2 linked regions of the Serinibacter salmoneus genome follow. The protein of the gene in region 1 binds, or shares a complex with, the protein of each later gene. Links are inferred from orthologs where the notes say so. Each region holds a gene or a part of one and is shown in the gene's direction. Other genes may lie near its edges.

The links. The genes of interacting proteins can lie anywhere in the genome.
Region 2: the proteins of dnaG (region 1) and dnaB are in contact, whole or in part, in a crystal structure (PDB 2R6A), measured with the Geobacillus stearothermophilus proteins. The link is inferred for Serinibacter salmoneus from one-to-one orthologs. Residues at the interface, in WP_049624496.1 of Geobacillus stearothermophilus: Lys456, Leu457, Leu458, Pro459, Ala460, Asn463, Ala464, Leu467, Leu535, Leu536, Ile537, Ala538, Gln544, Glu545, Asp548, Tyr549, His552; in WP_033016901.1 of Geobacillus stearothermophilus: Ser13, Glu15, Ala16, Gln18, Glu91, Leu92, Asp94, Ala95, Val96, Pro97, Thr98, Ala99, Ala100, Asn101, Tyr104, Tyr105, Ile108.

The regions. Positions count from the first base shown.
Region 1 is NZ_PDJD01000001.1:1,633,024-1,637,614, reverse strand. Bases 924-3,798 are described here. They hold dnaG (DNA primase), read left to right. Parts: upstream 924-1,320; coding sequence 1,321-3,276; downstream 3,277-3,798. Other genes in these bases: ATL40_RS07310 (hypothetical protein), read left to right, coding at 924-1,254. Outside these bases: ATL40_RS07315 (gamma-glutamylcyclotransferase family protein), read left to right, coding at 1-520; more of ATL40_RS07310, read left to right, coding at 535-923; ATL40_RS07300 (fructose bisphosphate aldolase), read right to left, coding at 3,831-4,591. UniProt on the Escherichia coli protein: RNA polymerase that catalyzes the synthesis of short RNA molecules used as primers for DNA polymerase during DNA replication.
Region 2 is NZ_PDJD01000001.1:3,109,784-3,112,744, forward strand. It holds dnaB (replicative DNA helicase), read left to right. Parts: upstream 1-791; coding sequence 792-2,132; downstream 2,133-2,961. Other genes in the region: ATL40_RS13850 (MATE family efflux transporter), read right to left, coding at 1-183; ATL40_RS13860 (phosphotransferase), read left to right, coding at 2,178-2,961. UniProt on the Escherichia coli protein: The main replicative DNA helicase, it participates in initiation and elongation during chromosome replication. Travels ahead of the DNA replisome, separating dsDNA into templates for DNA synthesis.

The DNA.
Region 1 (4,591 bases):
ACACGTCGTGGACTACGGCAGGGCGACCGACGCCGTGCTGGTCGGCCGGTGGGACGGCGGCTCGCGCGACATCCTGGCGGTTCGGCGCGCCGAGGATACCCCCACGCCACAGCCCCGTGACGTGATGGCGGTCTACGGAACCCTGCGGGACGGTCAGCCGAACGCCTGGGTGATGTCGGGGACCTTCTCCACGTCCGTCACCGAACGGATGCCGTCACTGAGTCTGTGGGGACATCGAGATCGGACCTTCCCGTATGCGATGGACGACTCCGCGCACCATTCGGTCGTTGCGGAGGTGAAGTACCTGCACCCGGCGACAGCGGCTGCGACGATCGACCGCGTGGACAGGCTGGAGCGCTACGACCCGAGCCAGCCGGCCACCAACCAGATGTACGTGCGGGTACGCCGAGACACGGCGTCGGGGGTGAGCGCCTGGATCTACCTGGCAGGCCCGCGGACCCAGACCTGGCTGCGTCAGGGCGGCTACGCCATCTCGTCCGGGGACTGGGTGCGCGGCTGATGAGGAGCGATGCCATGAGCGTTGACGCCGGTAGACGCCGGACGCGTCGAGTCGTGATCGGGACGGTGGGGGCATTCGTCCTCACCGGAGCCGTCGGCCTCGCGATTGCGGACAACACGAGCGGACCCGACCTCGGCCCGCCCGCGAGCGCGCAGGTGAGCGCACCCGCGAGCCTGGGGGACCCGGCAGCCGCTGAGGAGAGCCAGTCAACAGGAGTGTCCGGGGACCTCGAGCGTGAACCCGGCGCGCCGCTGCCCACGAGCGCCGCAGGAAACGTGGTCAAGCGGATCGGGGAGTCCGCCATGCTGCTTGATGCCTCGGGCGCAGGGTCCGCCGCGTTCCAGATCACGCTCCACGAGGCCACCGCAGTCGCCTCCTGCCCCGGTCGTCTCGGCAGCGACATCACACCCGAGTCCGGTGCCTTCCTCGTGCTCGACGTCAGCGCGGAGATGGACGCCGAGATCGAGGGGTCCCTCGCGGACGTCGCGACCGCGGACATCCTCCTCCCACTCGGTGCGGACGCATTCGTGCCGTACGACCCCGAGGGTGCGCCGATGGCCGATTCGGCCTCGGCGAGCGCCTGGTCCTGCTATGAGGACAGCGACCTGCTCCCGCCGTTCATCGGCCCCGGTGAGTCCTACCGCGGACTGGTCGTGCTGGACGCCCTGGACGCTGCCTCGGTGGCCTATCAGCCGGGTGGCGCCGAGGGGTGGGAGTGGTCGCTGCCCGGGTGAGGCACCTCTCCACAGCGGTGCGCCAGGAGGACCTCGCCGTTCGCGCCCGCGACCTACACTGAGCGCATGGCTGCCCGACTGACCCGCGATTCGATCGCGCAGGTGCGCGAGGCGAGCCGCATCGAGGAGGTCGTCGGCGAGCAGGTCAGCCTCAAGCCCGCCGGTGTGGGGTCGATGAAGGGACTGTGCCCGTTCCACGACGAGCGCACACCCTCCTTCCATGTGCGCCCGCAGATGGGCCTGTGGCACTGCTTCGGCTGCGGCGAGGGTGGCGACGTCATCTCCTTCGTCCAGCGCATCGACCACCTGCCGTTCGTGGAGGCCGTCGAGCGGCTCGCGGGCGTCTACAACGTGCAGCTCGCCTACGAGGACGACGGCGGCGCCGTCAGCCGCCCCCGCGAGGAACCGGGTCGCCGCCAGCGGCTGGTGGAGGCACACCGCGCGGCAGCGGAGTTCTACAGCCAGCAGCTGCTCACCCCCGAGGCGAGCAAGGCGCGTGAGTTCCTCGCCGAGCGGGGCTTCGACCGTTCGGCCGCCACCACGTTCGGCGTCGGGTACGCGCCGAAGGGCTGGGACAACCTGATGCGGCACCTGTCCTCACGTGGGTTCACGCAGGCCGAACTCGCGGCGGGTGGCCTGGTCTCCCAGGGCAACCGCGGCTACTACGACCGCTTCCGCGGCCGGCTGATGTGGCCGATCCGGGACGTCGCGGGCGACGTCATCGGGTTCGGCGCGCGCAAGCTCTACGACGACGATCCCGGCCCGAAGTACCTCAACACCCCCGAGAGCCCGATCTACCACAAGGCCCAGGTGCTGTACGGGATCGACCTGGCGAAGAAGGCGATCGCGAGCAACCGTCAGGTCGTGGTGGTCGAGGGGTACACCGACGTGATGGCCTGTCACCTGGCCGGGATCACCACGGCGGTGGCCACCTGCGGTACGGCCTTCGGCAGTGATCACGTGCGTGTGGTGCGCCGACTGCTGGGCGACTCCGCCACCGGCGCGAGCGGCGTGATGCTCTCCTCGGGCCGCACGATCGGCGGCGAGGTGGTGTTCACCTTCGACGGCGACGAAGCGGGCCGCAAGGCCGCGATGCGGGCCTTCGGGGAGGACCAGGCGTTCGCCGCGCAGACCTTCGTGGCGATCTCCGAGGAGGGACTGGACCCGTGCGACGTGCGGGTGCAGCAGGGTGATGCAGCACTCGCGCGCATGCTGGAGAAGAAGAGCCCGATGTTCGCCTTCGCGATCCGCTCGGCGCTCGCCCAGGTGAACCTCACGACGGCGGAGGGCCGGGTCACGGGCCTGGACCTCGCCGCGCCCGTGGTCGCCACGATCCGCGACTACGCGCTGCGCTCGGAGTACGCCCGTCAGCTCGCCGGGTGGCTGGGCATGGACCCCGGCGACGTGCGCGCCCGGGTGGGGCAGGAGTCCCGCTCCCGCCGCCGTTATGCGGAGGAACCGCCGCCGCAGGAGGACGGCGACGGTGCGCCGCGACGCCGTCGACCCACCCCGATCCCGGACGACCCGGTGGCCCGCCTGGAGCGCCAGGTGCTCGAGGTCGCGCTGCAGTTCCCCGCGCAGTCCGCCGCGGCCGGGTTCGACGCGCTCGATCCGCTCGCCTTCGGCACCCTCACCCACCGCGCCATCCATGACGCGATCCGTGCCGCCGGTGGCGTGGCGGCGGCCTCGCCGGGGCCGGGTGGGCCAGCCCAGGGCGGTTCAGGGCAGGGCGGTTCAGGGCAGAGCGCGACGGCGTGGCTCACCGAGGTGCTGGCGGGCCTGCCGGAGGAGTTGGGCACGCTGGTGCGCGAGATGACGGTGGCGACGCTGCCCACCGAGGAGGCGAATCTGGACTCCTATGCCCTGGGCGTGATCGTGGGGCTGCGCCGGCTGGGGCTCACCCGCCGGATCGCGGATCTGCGCGCGCGGCTGAACCAGTCCGACCCGGCGGACGACCCGCGTGCGTTGCTCGGGGAGCTGCAGACCCTCGAGGGGGAGCGGCACCGCCTCGCCGCCTCGTAGCATCCCCACCCCGTCGTCCTCCCGCCTACCCCGTTCGTCGAGCGTGCTGTTGCGCAGAGGTAGCGCGCGGGAATCGTGCGCAACCCATCGCTCGGCGAGTGGGCTGCGCAGGCTTACTCGGGCGCCGGGCTACCCGGGCACGGGGGTGCCCGTTCGTCGAGCGTGCTGTTGCGCAGAGGTAGCGCGCCCGAGCCCTGCGCAACCCATCGTTCGGCGAGTGGGCTGCGCAGGCTTACTCGGGCGCCGGGCTACCCGGGCACGGGGGTGCCCGTTCGTCGAGCGTGCTGTTGCGCAGAGGTAGCGCGCCCGAGCCCTGCGCAACCCATCGTTCGGCGGGTGGGCTGCGCAGGCTTACTCGGGCGCCGGGCTACCCGGGCACGGGGGTGCCCGTTCGTCGAGCGTGCTGTTGCGCGGGGCTGTCGTCGCCGAGCGTGCGCTTGTGCAGGGACCGTCTTCGTCGAGCGTGCTGTTGCGCAGAGGTAGCGCGCGGGAATCGTGCGCAACCCATCGCTCGGCGAGTGGGCGGGCGCCGAGGTACCCAGGCGTCGAGGCGTTCAGGCGATGGACGCGCGGTAGATCGCCTCGATCGAGGCCGCCAGGGTGGCGTCGAACTCCGCCTCGCTCTGCTGCGCCGTCAGGCCCTCCAGGAGGGCGCGGCTGAAACTCGCGATGAGACCGGGGTTGCGCGCGAGCCGGGCGCAGGCCTCCGCCTGGTCGTACCCACCCGAGAGGGCGACGACCCGGGCCACCTTGGGGTGGGCGATGAGGTCGGCGTAGAACCCGTCCACGCTCGGGATCGTGAGCTTCAGCGCGACCTGGGTGTCGCCGAGGGCGTCCAGGTGTTCGGTGATGCGTGCCTTGAGGATCGCCTCCGCCTCGGCCTTGTCCGGCGCCGAGATGCTGACCTCGGGTTCGATGATCGGCACCAGCCCGGCGGCGAGCACCTGCTCGGCCACCTGGAACTGCTGGGCGACCACGGCCGCGATCCCGCCCGGGTTCGCCTCGTGGATGACCGAGCGCTCCTTGGTGCCGAACACCCCCTGCGCGGCGGCCTCGCGGAGCACGTCGTCGAGCCCGGGGATGTCCTTCATGACCTGCACGCCGTCGGCCTGCTCCGCCAGGCCCTTGTCGATCTTGAGGATCGGGATGATTCCCTTGGTGTCGGTGAGGTAGCGAGCCACCGGGACACCCTCGATGGTGCGCTCCAGCGTGCCGGCAAACAGGATCGCCGCGAGGATGTGCTCGCTGGTGAACGCCGCGCTGGTGATGATCCGGGTGCGCTCGGCGTGGATGAGGTCGAACATCTCCTCCTCGC
Region 2 (2,961 bases), 1.5 Mb from region 1 along the record:
CACCGCGGTGGTCAGCAGGGTGGAGGCCAGGGTGAGGCCCGCGAGCTGATCGGTGCCGAGGTGCCCCACGAGGGCGGAGTCGATCAGCACGAACAGCGGCTCGGCGATCAGTGCGCCGAGGGCCGGTAGGGCGAGTGCGACGATCTGCCGGTCCAGGGTGCGGGTGGGCGGCGAACTCGTCATGCCGACACTGTGACACGAGGGGCTGACGCCGCCACGCGGGCGACGCGGTCGAGGCCCGCGGGGACTCCTGGGGCGGGGCGGGCGTCCAGGACGTGTTGACAGCCGGGCGTCCCCTGTGGATCGGCGTGTCGCGGCGGTGGATTTGGCGCGCGTCGGCACCTGTGGTTATCCCCACAGCCATGATCGTTGCAATTCCAACGATCCTCGGCCGCTGTCCACAGGCGATCCACAGCCCTGTGAGTTCGGCCTGTGTGTCGTCCACATGTATCACCCGGAGTTGTCCCCAGGTTGTCCACAGACTGTGCACACCCGCAGACGTGGGGCCGGATGTCAACCCGATCAGGCGGCACGCACCGCGGTGCACGGGCGCTCATGCGGCGGCTACCGTGACGCGGTGCTGCACGCACGCGGGGCGCCACGCACGCGGTGTGCCCGGCGGTGCCCGATGCCGACTTGATCAGCGGGGGGCAGGATGTCGGACCTCCGTGATGACGTATCACCAGGCGGTGCAGGCGGCGGTGCTGGCGGCATGCAGGCGGCGGAGACGACGAGGGGTCGGGAGGCTCACGGTGACGGCAACGAGCGAGGTCGAGGACCAGCGGTCCGGGATGTCCGAGCGCACCCCGCCGCATGACGTCGCGGCCGAGCAGAGCGTGCTCGGCGGGATGATGCTGTCCAAGGACGCGATCGCCGATGTGGTCGAGGTGATCCGCGGCAACGACTTCTACCGCCCGGCGCACGAGATGGTCTTCGACGCCGTGGTGGACCTGTATGGGCGCGGTCAGCCGACCGACGTAATCGCGGTGGCCGACGAGCTCGGCAAGCGCGGCGAGATCGGCCGGGTGGGCGGGCACGGCTACCTGCACACGTTGATCTCCTCGGTGCCCACGGCCGCGAACGCCGGCTACTACGCGGGGATCGTGCGCGAGCGCGCCGTGCTGCGCAAGCTCGTGGAAGCGGGAACCCGCATCGCCCAGCTCGGTTACGCCACCGACGGCGGTGACGTGGACGACCTGGTGAACTCCGCGCAGTCGGAGATCTACGCGGTGACTGAGCGGCGCACCAGTGAGGACTACAAGCCGCTGAAGGACATCATCGTCGGCGCGATGGACGAGATCCAGGCCGCCGTCTCCCGGGATGGCGAGTTCGTGGGCGTGCCCACCGGGTTCTCCGAGATGGACAGGCTCACCAACGGCCTGCACCCCGGGCAGATGATCGTGGTGGCCGCGCGCCCCGCGATGGGGAAGTCCACGATGGCGCTGGACGTGGTGCGCTCCGCCTCCATCCACCACAACATGACCTCGGCGGTCTTCTCCCTGGAGATGAGCGCCAATGAGATCGTCATGCGTATGCTCGCCGCCGAGGCGCAGGTGCCGCTGCAGCGCCTGCGGCAGGGGCCGATGGAGGATCGGGACTGGAACAAGCTCGCCGGCACGGTCAGCGCCATCTCCGAGGCGCCGCTGTTCATCGACGACTCTCCGAACATGTCGCTCATGGAGATCCGCGCCAAGTGCCGGCGCCTCAAGCAGCGCCACGACCTCAAGCTCGTGGTGATCGACTACCTGCAGTTGATGAGTTCCGGCAAGCGTGTGGAGTCCCGCCAGCAGGAGGTCTCGGAGTTCTCCCGCGCGATCAAGCTCCTCGCGAAGGAGCTCGAGGTGCCGGTGATCGCCGTCTCGCAGCTGAACCGTGGCGCCGAGCAGCGCACCGACAAGCGCCCGCAGATCAGCGACCTTCGCGAATCCGGCTCGATCGAACAGGATGCTGACATGGTGATCCTGCTGCACCGCGACGAGGCCTACGACAAGGAGGTCCGCAAGGGCGAGGCGGACTTCATCGTGGCCAAGCACCGTAATGGCCCGACCGACAACATCACCGTGGCCTTCCAGGGCCACTACGCGCGCTTCGTCGACATGGCGCCGGAGAGCTCGGCAGGCGGCAGCTGGTAGGGCTCGGGTCCGCACCCGCGCAGTTGGTCGACCGGTAGTCGGAATATGTCCCTGAACGAGAAGCCAGAAAGTCAGTCAGGCTGCACGACACCGGAGCCTGCCGAGGAGCCTCTCAACGGGGGCGGGGTCAACCTCGTGACCCGCGTCGGCAACACGGTGCGGCGCCCGCTTCACCTGTGGACTCCCGCCGTGCACGCGCTGCTGAACCAGTTGCCCCGAGCAGGCTTCGACGGCGCACCCGCGGTGCACGGGGTGGACGAGAAGGGACGCGAGGTTCTCGACTTCGTACCCGGAACCGTGGGTAACTACCCGCTCACCGAGGAAGTGCGGAGCGAAGCCGCTCTCCTGTCTGCGGGTCGACTTCTCCGTGCGTACCACGACGCTTCCGCCTGCGGCGTCGCTCAGCTACCCGAAGGTTGGCAGCTCCCGGCGCTCGAGCCCGTCGAGGTCATTTGCCACTCCGACTTCGCTCCGTACAACTGCGTCTTCCGCGACGGTATCGCGGTGGCGATCATCGACTTCGACCTGGCCCGGCCGGGCCCCCGCGCCTGGGATCTCGCGTACGCGCTGTACCGCTTCGCGCCGCTCACTCGGCCGGGAAACACAGACGGGTTCGGTGACATCGCAGCGCAGGCCGACCGCGCGCGGCAGTTCCTGGACGCCTACGGCGCCTCCCAGGACCTGCGGGCCGCGGCGGTAGAGACGGTCGTCCCGCGCCTGCAGGCCCTTGTGGCCTTCATACAGGGCGCGGCAAGAGCGGGCGACCGGAACTTCGCTCGACACATCGCCGCTGGACATCTCGACCTCTACCTGGCTGATATCGCCTACA